2 regions of the Mesorhizobium sp. BR115XR7A genome follow, and region 2 is predicted to be linked to the other one. Evidence: riboswitches for the same ligand, from Rfam matches in the RefSeq annotation. Region 2 holds a riboswitch; the other holds the start of a gene.

Region 1 (6,621 bases), on a different contig from region 2:
CTTCCACCGTGCCACCGCCGTCGAGGCGAACCTTGAGCGTCCGCTCGAGATAGACGCTGGTGACGAGTTCGCGCTCGCGCAGATAGGCAATGACCTCGTCGCGCAATTCGCCAGGGACGCGGTACGCAAGGCCGACGCAGGAGCCGCCATGGTCGAGGCCAAGCACCAGTCCGGGCCGCTGGCGCGTGCCGCGATGCACGAAGGAATAGACGCAGAGCGAGCGGCGATAGCCATGCAGGCGGGCGCGTCGTGTCTCGACATGAGCGAAACCCGGTCGCCAGATCAGCGAACCGTAGCCGAACACCCAAAAATCGCCCATATCACCGCGCCTGATTGCAAAAAGAATGGCAGCACCGCACCGGTAACCGGTGTTTTTTCAATCCGTCTCTGTCTACCTAGTGTTCGGAACCTGAGAATCCGTCCACACCATCCATGCGTTAATGAGAGCCAAAGCATGACGTCAAGTGACGAACGCCAACCGGGTAACCGTCGCCGTCTGTGGTGGCTTGCCGCGTTCATCCTCGTGCTGTTCGCCATTTACAGCGCCGGCTGGTTCTATCTGGCCAACAGGGTCCGGTCCGAGGCCGACAAGGCGGTTGCCACGCTCAACAAGAGCGGCATCGAGGCCGGTTGCGCCAACCTCCAGGTCGGTGGCTATCCACTGAGCTTTGCCGTCTCTTGCGACAACCTCGCCTACGAGGACGACGCCAAGAGCATTGCTGCCTCGGCCGGCTCCTTCAACGCCGTCGCCCAGATCGTCCAGCCCTTGTCGCCTGTTGCCAATCTACGCGGTCCACTCCGGACCTCCGTCCCCGGCATGATGCCGCTCTGGATCGACTGGGACAATCTGCAGGCCAACGTCAAATTGTGGTACCCGCTGCCCCGGCGTGTAGCGCTGCAGGCCGAGGGCCTGTCGGGCCAGACGGACCCGGCCGACGACACCGATCCGGTGGAACTGTTCAGTGCCGGCAAGGCGTCAGGCCAATTGCAGCCCAACAACGGCGATCTCGATTATGTCGGCAGCTTTGGCGATCTCGAGATCGATGCCGACGCGATCGGCGGGCGGGTGTTGCCGGCGCTCGATGCCAGCGGCGACGTGACACTGAAGAACGGCGTGGCGCTGATCGGCACGCAGGTGAAAAGCCTGCGCGGCCAGCGGATCGAAATCCGCAACCTCGATCTGTCGTCCGGCACGGCGCGCGTCACCGTTTCCGGGCCGCTGTCAGTCGATGCCGAGGGTCTCGTCGACGCCGACCTGATGATCAGGATCAAGGATCCCAAGGCGGTGGCATCTATTCTTGCCGGCGCCATACCCGAGCAGAAGAATGCGATCGAGCAGGGTTTTGGCGCCCTGGCGCTGCTTGGCAGCGAACCGTCCATGCCGCTGAAAGTGGTCAAGGGCAAGGCTTCCCTCGGCTTCATTCCGCTGGGCAAGATCAAACCGGTCAACTAACGGATGGCGGGGCCGGCAAAGCTGCTGAGCGTCGGCGCACTGACGCTTGACACCATTCTTCGTGTCGAATCACTGCCCACGCATCAGGGAAAATTCATCGCCTCGGACGGCATCCAGATCGCCTCGGGCATGGCCACGAGCGCGGCCTGCGCCGCGCATCGCCTGGGTGCCGAGGTGTCGCTATGGGCTAGCGCCGGCGACGATCCGGTCGGCGATCTGCTGATTGCCGGGATAGAGGCCGAGGGCGTCGATTGCAGCCATGTACGCCGCGTCAGCGGCGCCCGCTCGGCACTGGCCTCGATCCTGGTCGATGCGCATGGCGAGCGGATCATCGTGCCTTTCTACGACGCGCGCGCGCAGGCCGATCCCGAGGTTTTGCCGTTCACCGACATAACGGCATTCGACACCGTACTGGCCGACGTGCGCTGGCCGGGCGCCGCGGCGCTTGCCCTTAAGACGGCGCGGGCCGCCGGCCGCCCAGCCATACTCGATGCCGATACCGCGCCCCTGGCGGTGCTGGAACGATTATTGCCGCTGGCCTCGCACATCGTCGCCTCGGAGCCGGCGGTCCGCATTATATGCGGCCACGCGCTGGATCTGGAGACCGCCTGCATCGATTTGGCGTCCCGCACCGATGCGTTCGTCGCGGTCACCGGCGGCGCGGCGGGTACCTGGTGGTTCGACCGAAGCGCCGGATCGTCCCGCCATGTCGAGGCACCGAGGGTCAAGGCGGTCGACACGCTGGCCGCCGGCGATGTCTTTCATGGCGCCTTTGCCGTCGGGCTGGCGGAAGCCATGGCGGTCGAGCACGCACTGCGCTTTGCCAGCGCGGCCGCCGCGCTCAAGTGCCTGCGCTTCGGCGGCCGGCTGGGCGCGCCGGATCGAGCGGAGACGCTCGCCATGATGGCAACGGCCTGGCCGGTTGAAATCACCTAGCTCTTTGCCGGATGCTCGACCGCCTGGCGGCCAAAATCGGGCGCGTCGATATCCTGGCCCGCCTCGATGATCGAGCGGCGCACGGCGCGGGTGCGGGTGAACAGGTCGAAGAGCTTGTCGCCGTCGCCCCAGCGGATGGCGCGCTGCAGGAACGCCAGGTCTTCCGAGAACCGCGCCAACATTTCCAGGATGGCATCCTTGTTGTGCAGGCACACGTCCCGCCACATGGTCGGATCGGAGGCAGCCAGACGCGTGAAATCGCGAAAACCGGAGGCGGAATATTTGATCACTTCCGTCTTGGTCACCGATTCCAGATCGTCGGCGGTGCCGACGATGTTGTAGGCGATGATGTGCGGCAGATGCGAGACGATGGCCAGCGTCATGTCGTGATGCTGCGGGTCCATAGTGTCGATGTTGGCGCCGCAGCGGCGCCAGAATTCCGACAGCCGTTCCAGCGCTTCCGGATCGGTGCGCGGCACCGGCGTGAAGATGCACCAGCGGTTGTCGAACAGGTCGGCAAACCCGGCATCCGGGCCGGATTTTTCGGTGCCCGCCAGCGGATGGCCAGGAATGAAATGGACGCCTTCAGGCACATGCGGCTGCATCTGCGCGATGACCGAGGCCTTTGTCGAGCCGACATCGGTGAGGATCGCCCCCTTTTTCAGCGCCGGCGCGATTTCCTCCGCTACAGCGCCGGATGAGCCGACCGGCACGGAGACAATGACCAGATCGGCATCGCGCACCGCGTCCCCGGCATCGGTGGTGTAGGAATCGCCAAGGCCCAGTTCCTCGGCTCGCTTGAGCGTTGCCGCACTGCGCGTCGAGATGGCGACATGGCGAGCCAAACCCTCGCGTCGGATGACACGGGCCAGCGACGAGCCGATCAGGCCGATGCCGACCAGCGCGATCTTTTCGAACATCGGTGATGCCATGGTGTTCCAGCTCTTTAGACGTTCTAGCTTTTCAGGAATGTCGTGAGCGCGGCGACAACGCCGCGATTGGCCTCTTCAGTGCCGACGGTCATGCGAAGCGCGTTGGGAAAGCCGTAACCTGAAACGCGCCGCAGAATATAGCCGCGCGCGCTCAGATAATCGTCAGCCGCCGCCGCGGAATGCTTCTGATCGTCGGGAAAATGAATGAGCAGGAAATTGCCGACGCTCGGCGTCACGCGCAGCCCAAGTCTGGTCATTTCGCCGCTCAGCCAGGTAAGCCAGGTCTCGTTATGCGCCACGCTACGCTCGACATGGGCACGGTCGCGGATCGCGGCGATGCCGGCCTCGATCGCTGTCGCATTGACGTTGAAGGGGCCGCGCACACGATTGATGGCGTCGACGATATGCAGGGGACCATACATCCAGCCGATGCGCGCGCCGCCGAGCCCGATCTTGGAGAAGGTGCGGGTCATCACCACGTTCTCGGCGCTGCCGGCCAGCTCGATGCCGGCTTCGTAGTCGTTGCGGCGGACATATTCGGCGTAGGCCGCGTCGAGCACCAGGAGCACGTTTCCCGGCAGTCCGGCATGAAGGCGGCGCACCTCCTGGAACGGCACATAGGTGCCGGTCGGGTTGTTGGGATTGGCCAGGAACACGATTTTCGTGCGCGGCGTGACGGCCGCCAGCATCGCGTCGATGTCGGCGCGCTCGTCGGTCTCCTTGACCACGACCGGGGTGGCACCTGCCGACTGGATGTAGATCTTGTAGACCATGAAGGCGTGTTCGGTGAACATAGCCTCGTCGCCGGGCGCGAGATAGGTCTGCGCCAACAGGCCGAGGATCTCGTCCGACCCGTTGGAGCAGATGATGTTTTGCGCGTTGAGGCCATGCACCTCGGCGATAGCCTCGCGCAACCGCTTGGCGCTGCCGTCGGGATAGATGTCGAGTTTGCCGGCGACCTCGCGCGCGGCCTCGATCGCCTTCGGCGAAGGCCCAAGCGGATTCTCGTTCGACGACAGCTTGTAGACCTTGGCCACACCGGCGGCCGCCGAGCTTTTGCCGGGCACATAGGCCTCTATGTCCATGATGCCCGCGCGCGGAGTTGGACGTGCCTGATCCGGTGTCTGGTTCATATCTTGCAAAATCCGTCGAAAACGCCTCCATCCGGAGGCCGCTGCGGAAATACAAGCCATGGCACGCAATGTCGAGAGGTGGCAGTGGTGCCAGCCGCCGCCATTGACGGCGAGGCAGGCGGGTTCTAGAAAGACGATTGACAGTTCCGTGGTGATTTGGCCGGTCGGCTTGCAGCCACGTTAAACAATTCGCTAAAGGGCCGTTTGCGTGACGTAACCGGCTTTGCGAAGGCAATGCCGGTTTTTTGTTGTCCGCGACCGGCCGGACGGACGCATCGGCGGCGGAGATCGGCAGCGATTTCCACGAGCGCACGGTGCAGCAAGAGAGACGTGATGGCCGCTCTGCGTGCAGGAAAGACCAACAACGAGGCCGACCAACCGTCGAGCCCGGTGTTACGTTTCGGACCCGACAAGCCGCTCAAGCTCGACGCCGGCACGCTGCTGTCGCCGTTCCAGATCGCCTACCAGACCTATGGCACGCTGAACGATGCCCGCTCCAATGCCATCCTCGTCTGCCACGCGCTGACGGGCGACCAGCATGTCGCCAGCACCAATCCGGTAACCGGCAAGCCCGGTTGGTGGGAAGTGCTGATCGGACCGGGCAGGATCATCGATACCAGCCGTTTCTTCGTCATCTGCTCCAATGTCATCGGCGGCTGCCTGGGTTCCACCGGCCCGGCCTCGACCAACCCGGCCACCGGTAAACCCTATGGCCTCGACCTGCCGGTCATCACCATCCGCGACATGGTGCGCGCGCAGCAGATGCTGATCGACCATTTCGGCATCGAGAAACTGTTCTGCGTGCTCGGCGGCTCGATGGGCGGCATGCAGGTTCTGGAATGGGCGTCGAGCTATCCCGAGCGCGTGTTCTCGGCGCTGCCGATCGCCACCGGGGCGCGCCATTCGTCACAGAACATCGCCTTCCACGAAGTCGGGCGGCAGGCTGTGATGGCCGATCCGGACTGGCATGGCGGCAAATATTTCGAACACGGCAAGCGCCCGGAGAAAGGGCTGGCGGTGGCGCGCATGGCCGCCCACATCACCTATCTGTCGGAAGCCGCCCTGCACCGCAAATTCGGCCGCAATTTGCAGGACCGCGAAGCGCTGACCTTCGGCTTCGATGCCGACTTCCAGATCGAGAGCTATCTGCGCCACCAGGGCATGACCTTCGTCGACCGCTTCGATGCCAACTCCTATCTCTACATGACGCGGTCGATGGATTATTTCGACCTCGCCGCCGACCATGGCGGCCGGCTGGCCGACGCCTTCGCCGGCACGAAAACCCGCTTTTGCCTGGTGTCCTTCACATCGGACTGGCTGTTCCCGACCGAAGAGAGCCGCTCCATCGTCCACGCACTCAACGCCGCTGGCGCCTCGGTATCCTTCGTCGAGATCGAGACCGATCGCGGCCACGACGCCTTCCTGCTCGACGAGCCGGAACTGTTTGCCGCCATCAACGGCTTCATCGGCTCGGCCGCGCGCGCCAGGGGGCTCAGCGCATGACCCCGAAAAGTTGCAGACGTTTCGGATCAAGGTCATGCGCCAAACAGGACGGCGAAGCCATGACCCCGAAAAGTTGCAGACGTTTCGGACCAAGGCCATGCGCCGTCCACGAGGCGAAGCCATGAGCGTCAACGGCAGCCAACGCGTCGACCTCGAGGTCGTCGCCAACCTCATCCCGCCGCAATCGCGTGTGCTCGACGTCGGCTCGGGCGACGGCTCATTGCTCGAATTGCTGCAGGACACCAAGCAGGTCGACGGTCGCGGACTCGAGCTGTCGCAGCGTGGCGTCAACGAATGCGTGGCGCGCGGTCTCAGTGTCATCCAGGGCGACGCCGACACCGATCTCGAATTCTATCCCGACAAGGGCTTTGACTTCGTTGTCCTGTCGCAGACCCTGCAGGCCACCCGCAACCCGAAGCTGGTGCTCGACGAGCTGCTCAGGATCGGCAACCGGGCAATCGTGTCTTTCCCCAATTTCGGTCACTGGCGGGTGCGCCTGTCGCTGTTCGTCAAGGGCCGCATGCCTGTGACCAGCGACCTGCCCTATTCCTGGTACGACACGCCCAACATCCACTTCTGCACGATCCGAGACTTCGTCAATTTGTGCGAAGAGCTTGGCGCGACAGTGGAGAAGGCGACCGCGCTCGACGCCAACGGCCAGAAG
Region 2 (6,621 bases):
GCCGACAGCATCGCTCAGCGAGAAGGACAGCCAGGCGCTGCTCGATCTATTGCTCGAGTTCAAGCGGCAGGGCATGACCTCGATTCTGATCTCCCACAAGCTCAACGAGGTGAACCGCGTCGCCGACAAGGTGACGGTGATCCGCGACGGGCGCACGATCGAGACATTGCCGAGGAAGGACATCAGCGAGGACCGCATCATCACCTCGATGGTCGGCCGATCCCTCGACGATCGCTACCCGCCGCGCGAACCTAGCATCGGCGACGTCATTTTCGAGGTCAAGGACTGGTCCGTCTACCACCCGATCCATGCCGAACGGCAAGTGATCAAGAGCATCGACCTCAAGGTGCGCAAGGGCGAAGTTGTCGGCATAGCGGGACTGATGGGCGCCGGTCGCACCGAATTCGCCATGAGCCTGTTCGGCCGCTCCTATGGCCGGCGCATCAGCGGCGAGGTGCTGCTCAACGGCAAGCCCGTGGACCTTTCCACAGTGGGCAAGGCCGTGCAGAACGGCATCGCCTATGTCACCGAGGACCGCAAGACCTACGGGCTGAACCTCATCGACCATATCAAGCACAATGTGACGCTGGCCAACCTCGGCGGCGTTTCCAGTGGCGGCGTGATCGACGATATGCGCGAAATGAGCGTCGCCAACGACTATCGCAAGAAGACCAATATCCGTGCCTCCAGCGTCTATCAGCTGACCGGCAATCTGTCGGGCGGCAACCAGCAGAAGGTGGTGCTTTCGAAATGGCTGTTCGCCGACCCGGAAGTTCTGATCCTCGATGAGCCGACGCGCGGCATCGACGTCGGCGCCAAGTACGAAATCTATACAATCATCGCTCGCCTCGCCGCCGAGGGCAAAGCAATCATCGTCATCTCGTCTGAAATGCCGGAATTGCTCGGCATCACCGACAGAATCTATGTCATGAACGAAGGGCGCATCGTCGGCGAAATGGCGGCAAGCGACGCCAGCCAGGAAAAAATCATGCGCGCCATTGTTCGCGGAGAAGGAAAAGCATCATGAGCACAGACAGCGCTCCCGCACCCCAAAGCGGCACCGCCGAGGACGTCAAGCAGGGTCCTCGCGTCGCCGTCTCGGCGCTGACGACGAACCTGCGCGAATACGGCCTGATCATCGCGCTGATCGTCATCATGCTGTTCTTCCAGTACACGACGTCGGGAACGCTGTTCAAACCGGTCAACCTCAGCAACCTGGTGCAGCAGAACTCGTTCATCATCGTGATGGCGCTCGGCATGCTGCTGGTCATCGTCGCCGGCTATATCGATCTCAGCGTAGGATCGGTCGCCGGCTTCATCGGCGCGCTTGCCGCCATGATGATGGTCATCTGGCCGCTCGGCATATTCAGCAATCCGCTCGTTGTCTCGATCGTCTGCCTCATCGTCGGCGGGTTGATCGGTGGCGCGCAAGGGTACTGGATCGCCTATCACCGCATACCAAGCTTCATCGTGACGCTCGCCGGCATGCTGATCTTCCGCGGCATCTGCCAGGCGCTGCTTGGCGGCGGCTCCTCGGTCGGCCCGCTTCCCGACAGTTTCAAGGCGCTGAGTTCCGGTTTCATCCCCGATGTGATCGGCCCGCTGACCCTGATCCCGCCGACGGTGAACGCGGCCGGCAAGACCGTTTTGGGCAGTGGCCTGACGCTTCACATGACGACAGTCGTGCTGGGCCTGATCGCGGTGCTCGCCTACGCCTATTTCGGCTTCAGGACGCGACGCAAGCGCGAACTCCACGGTTATGAGGCCGAGCCTTTCACCCTGTTCGTCATCAAGACCCTGGTCGGCAGCGCGCTGGCGCTCTTCCTGGTCTTCCAGTTCGCGACATATCGGGGCCTGCCGATCGTGCTCCTGGTGATGGGCGTGCTGATCTCGCTGTTCGTCTTCGTCACCAAGCGCATGACCATCGGCCGCCGCATCTACGCCATGGGAGGCAACGCCAAGGCGGCGCAACTGTCGGGCATCAACACCGAAAGGCTGACGCTCTGGGTGTTCGTCAATATGGGCGTTCTGTCGGCGCTCGGCGGGCTGATCATCGCCGCACGTCTCGGCCAGGCCGTGCCGGCCGCGGGCCTCGGCAGCGAGCTCGACGTGATCGCGGCCGTCTTCATCGGCGGCGCCTCGGCGATGGGCGGCGTCGGCCAGGTCATCGGCGCGGTGGTCGGCGGCTTCATCATGGGCGTGATGAACAACGGCATGTCCATCATGGGCGTCAATGTCGACTGGCAGCAGGTGGTCAAGGGCCTGGTGCTGCTCGGGGCCGTCATCTTCGACGTCTACAACAAGAACAAGGCTTGAGGGCCGGGGGCGAGGACTAGGAGGCATACGGGTTCTAGATCGCGAGGCTGCCGGCAGCCCGTCGGCACCAAGAAGTCCGGGGAAGGACCAGGCTCGCGAACGCAATCCGGACGAAGCGTTTCAACCGTGGCGCGTTTCCGCGCCGCGCCGGTTAGGATTTGCCCATCGGCAGCCGGATACAGATAAATGAGAGAGGACTGATCATGCTGATCTCGCAGATTCTCGACGACGCCGAGACGATCCGTGTCGTTGCCCGCAGCGGCGGGAAGACCCGGATCATCAACGGGGCGCGCAGCGTCTATTCGCTGGCGATGGAGGCTGCCCGCACCGGCGTCGGCCTGGCCGCCCTGATCGAACGCAAGGGGCTTGGCGAGACGATCGATCTCGACGCCGCCTACAAGCGGGGGCGCCTGCTGTCGCCGATCAACCACCCCGACCCGGCGCATCTGCACTTGACCGGCACCGGGCTGACGCATCTGGGGTCGGCCGCGACGCGCGATTCCATGCACAAGAAGCTCAGCACCGACGGCGAGGAGCAACTCACCGATTCCATGAAGATGTTCCGCATGGGACTGGAAGGCGGCAAGCCCGCGAAAGGCCAGGTCGGCGTGCAGCCGGAATGGTTCTACAAGGGCAACGGCACCATGGCGGTCGCGCCTGGCGCGGCGCTCATGTCGCCGGCCTTTGCCAAGGATGCCGGCGAGGAACCCGAGGTCGCCGGGATCTATGTCATCGGCGATGACGGGGCGCCGTTCCGCGTCGGCTTCACCTTGTCGAACGAATTCTCGGACCATGTGACCGAGCGCGTGAACTATCTCTTCCTCGCCCACTCCAAGCTGCGCAATGCGTCCTTCGGTCCGGAGATCCTGATCGGAGACCTGCCTTCGGACATCCGCGGCACGTCGCGTATCCTGCGCGACGGCAAGGCATTGTGGGAAAAGCCCTTCCTGTCGGGTGAAACGAACATGTCCCACACCATCGCCAATCTCGAACACCACCACTTCAAATATTCGGCCTTCCGCCAGCCTGGCGACGTGCATGTGCATATGTTCGGCACCGCGACGCTATCCTTCGCCGACGGCATCAAGACGGAAGCCGGCGACGTGTTCGAGATCGAGGCCGGGGATTTCGGACTGCCGCTGCGCAACCCGCTCGAGATCGAGAAGCCGGTGAAGGTGTCGGTGAAGGCGCTTTGAAGCCATGAGCGCGTGATTCCCCTCTCGTGGGGAATGGCTGGCAAGCCAGAGCGGGGCGCTGTCCCGCCGATCTAGCAATAGGTTTCAGTCACGCCTTCGTCCCTGCCGGGCATCTCTCCCACAAGAGCGAGGTCGGCAGCTTCGACTTTAGCGCACGGCGCGGAAATGCTTCGACAGCTTCAGGCCCTGCGCCTGGTAGTTCGAGCCGAGATCGGTGCCGTAGAGCGCCTGCGGTCGCTTCAGCATATGCTCGTAGACCAGCCGGCCGACGATCTGGCCGTGGTCGAGGATGAACGGCACTTCGTGGCTGCGCACTTCGAGCACCGCCCGGCTGCCGGTGCCGCCGGCCGCCGAATGGCCGAAACCCGGATCGAAAAAGCCGGCATAGTGGACGCGAAACTCGCCGACCAGCGGATCGAACGGCGTCATCTCGGCGGCGTAGAGCGGCGGCACATGCACCGCCTCCTGGCTGACGAGGATGTAGAACTCGTCGGGATCGAGCACCAGTTCGCCGGCGCGGCTCTTGTGGATCGGCTCCCAGAAGTCGAGGACATCCTGCGCGGCGCGCTTGTCGACATCGACGAGGCCGGTGTGGTGCTTGCCGCGATAGCCGACCAGCCCATCCTTGTCGCCATTGAGGTCGATCGACAGCGCGATGCCGCCGCCGGAAATGTTCGGCGGCTCCGTGGCGACCAGCATCTCGGCACGATGCAGCTCATGCAACTCGGCTTCCGAAAGCAGCGCGTTGCCGGTGCGAAAGCGGATTTGAGACAGGCGCGAACCCGTGCGCGCGATGATCGGAAAGGTGCGCGGGCTGACCTCGAGATAGAGCGGACCGTTGTAGCCGGCGGCGATCTTATCGAACTCATGGCCCCGATCGGTCATGACGCGGGTGAAGATGTCGAGCCGCCCGGTCGAGCTCTTCGGATTGGCCGAGGCCGAAATGTCAGCCGGCAGGGCCAGACTTTCGAGCAGCGGCACAATATAGACGCAGCCGGTTTCGAGGACCGCGCCTTCGGTCAGACTGATCTCGTGCAGTTGCAGCCGATCGAGCTTTTCCGACACCTTGTGGTTGGGACCGGGCAGGAACGAGGCGCGAACCCGCCAGGCCTTTTCGCCCAATCTGAGATCAAGGCTCGCCGGCTGGATCTGGTCGGCATCGAGCGCACGCGGCGACTTCAGCGCGCCGGACCGGAACAGCGCCGAAATGTCCTGATCGGGAAGAATGCCTGTCTGCCGCAAAGTCTGGCTCCGCCCCAAGACTGGTCTCTATTCGTTGCAGGTTCTTGTTTGTTGCAGGTTCTTGCCGCAAAACCGCCGGGCACTTCTGCGGAACCTGCCTTGGTACAAACGTCTTAATGAAGCCGGCAATTGACGCAAGCGTGGCGCGGGTCTAAAGGGTCGTTATCCCGTGGTGATTTGGCCGGTCGGCTTGCAGCCACGTTAAACAAGTCGCTAAAGGACCGTCGGGCCGCAAGGCCGTATGGACCGGTTGCGACTTTCGCGGCCGGTTTTTTTGTGTCTGGAACAAAGCTATGAGCACCAAGAAGCGCAACTGGAAACCTCAGACGGCACTCGTGCATGGCGGAACCCTGCGTTCCGGCTTCGGCGAAACCTCCGAGGCGATGTACCTGACCCAGGGTTATGTCTATCAGACGGCGCAGGCCGCCGAGGCCCGCTTCAAGGGCGAAGAGCCTGGTTTCATCTATTCGCGCTACGCCAACCCGACCGTCGACATGTTCGAAAAGCGCATGTGCGCGCTTGAAGGCGCCGAAGACGCGCGCGCCACGGCGTCGGGCATGGCGGCGGTGACGGCTGCCCTTCTGTGCAGCGTCAAGGCCGGCGACCACATCGTGGCCGCGCGCGCGCTGTTCGGCTCCTGCCGCTGGGTGGTCGAGACGCTGGCGCCGCGCTATGGCATCGAGGCGACCTTGGTCGACGGCACCGAGATCGCCAATTGGGAAAAGGCGGTCAGGCCGAACACCAAGCTGTTCTTCCTGGAAAGTCCGACCAACCCGACGCTCGAGGTCGTCGACATCGCCGCCGTCGCCTCGCTTGCTAATTCGATCGGCGCGCGGCTGGTCGTCGACAATGTTTTTGCCACGCCGCTGCAACAGAAGCCGTTGCAGCTTGGTGCGCACATCGTCGTCTACTCGGCCACCAAGCACATTGACGGCCAGGGCCGCTGCCTGGGCGGCGTCATCCTGTCGGACAAGAAGTGGATTGACGAGAACCTGCACGACTATTTCCGCCACACCGGTCCCAGCCTGTCGCCGTTCAACGCCTGGACGCTGCTGAAGGGCCTGGAAACCTTGCCGCTGCGCGTGCGCCAGCAGACCGAGAGCGCCGGCAGGATCGCCGACTTCCTGGCCGGGCAGCCGCAGATCGCCCGCGTCATCTATCCCGGCCGCGCCGACCACCCGCAGGCCGATATCGTCAAGAAGCAGATGTCGGGTGGCTCGACGCTGATCTGCCTCGACGTCAAGGGCGGCAAGCCGGCGGCCTTCGCCCTGCAGAACGCCCTCGACATCGTGCTGATCTCGAACAATCTGGGCGATGCCAAGAGCCTGATCACCCATCCGGCGACGACCACCCACAAGAACCTCAGCGATGAGGCCCGCGCCGAACTCGGCATCGGGCCCGGTACGCTCAGGCTGTCGGTCGGCCTGGAGGATACGGACGATCTGCTGGAAGATATCGCGCAAGCCTTGAAGGCCACCAAATAGGTTTGGTCCAGGCAGCGTCGTCAGCAGCGATTAGGCGCTCGACGGCGTCTCCTCCAGTTCCGCCGTCTTGGTCCGGATGGTCATGGCGTTGCCGCGCCAGTCGACGGCGCCGTCGAGCCAGCCGCGCGCCCAGATGGCCGGGAGCATGACGTCCCGCGCGACCGTCGCCGCGATCATGCCCGTCGAGACGTGCCAACCCTTGGCCAGGGCCAGAGCGCATTCCGGAAGATAGAATGCCGTCAGCACGGCAATCGCGGTTGCCCAGAGGCTGACGCCGGCGCTCGCCGCGGCAATCAGCGCAAGAGCCAGCGGGACTGCCGCACCAGTCAGGATCTCGGGTGCGAAGAACAGCGGGAAGGTGACGCGGCGCAGGCGCGCCCAGC

The links. A riboswitch is a leader RNA that binds a small molecule or an ion and turns the genes downstream of it on or off. The one in region 2 is predicted to bind S-adenosylmethionine.
Region 1: linked by a shared signal. The riboswitch ahead of metX (homoserine O-acetyltransferase MetX) and the one ahead of LB557_RS16430 (O-succinylhomoserine sulfhydrylase) in region 2 are both predicted to bind S-adenosylmethionine.

The regions. Positions count from the first base shown of each region.
Region 1 covers NZ_JAIUHW010000005.1:92,741-99,361, forward strand. The annotation lists gene LB557_RS12180 (gamma-glutamylcyclotransferase) at 1-319, opposite strand, end outside; gene LB557_RS12185 (DUF2125 domain-containing protein) at 455-1,453, shown strand; gene LB557_RS12190 (sugar kinase) at 1,457-2,389, shown strand; gene LB557_RS12195 (prephenate/arogenate dehydrogenase family protein) at 2,386-3,321, opposite strand; gene hisC (histidinol-phosphate transaminase) at 3,345-4,454, opposite strand; SAM riboswitch at 4,593-4,670, shown strand; gene metX (homoserine O-acetyltransferase MetX) at 4,788-5,957, shown strand; gene metW (methionine biosynthesis protein MetW) at 6,079-6,621, shown strand, end outside.
Region 2 covers NZ_JAIUHW010000007.1:67,233-73,853, forward strand. The annotation lists gene mmsA (multiple monosaccharide ABC transporter ATP-binding protein) at 1-1,027, shown strand, start outside; gene mmsB (multiple monosaccharide ABC transporter permease) at 1,024-2,316, shown strand; gene araD1 (AraD1 family protein) at 2,520-3,512, shown strand; gene LB557_RS16425 (2'-deoxycytidine 5'-triphosphate deaminase) at 3,660-4,754, opposite strand; SAM riboswitch at 4,914-4,991, shown strand; gene LB557_RS16430 (O-succinylhomoserine sulfhydrylase) at 5,048-6,238, shown strand; gene LB557_RS16435 (ceramide glucosyltransferase) at 6,269-6,621, opposite strand, start outside.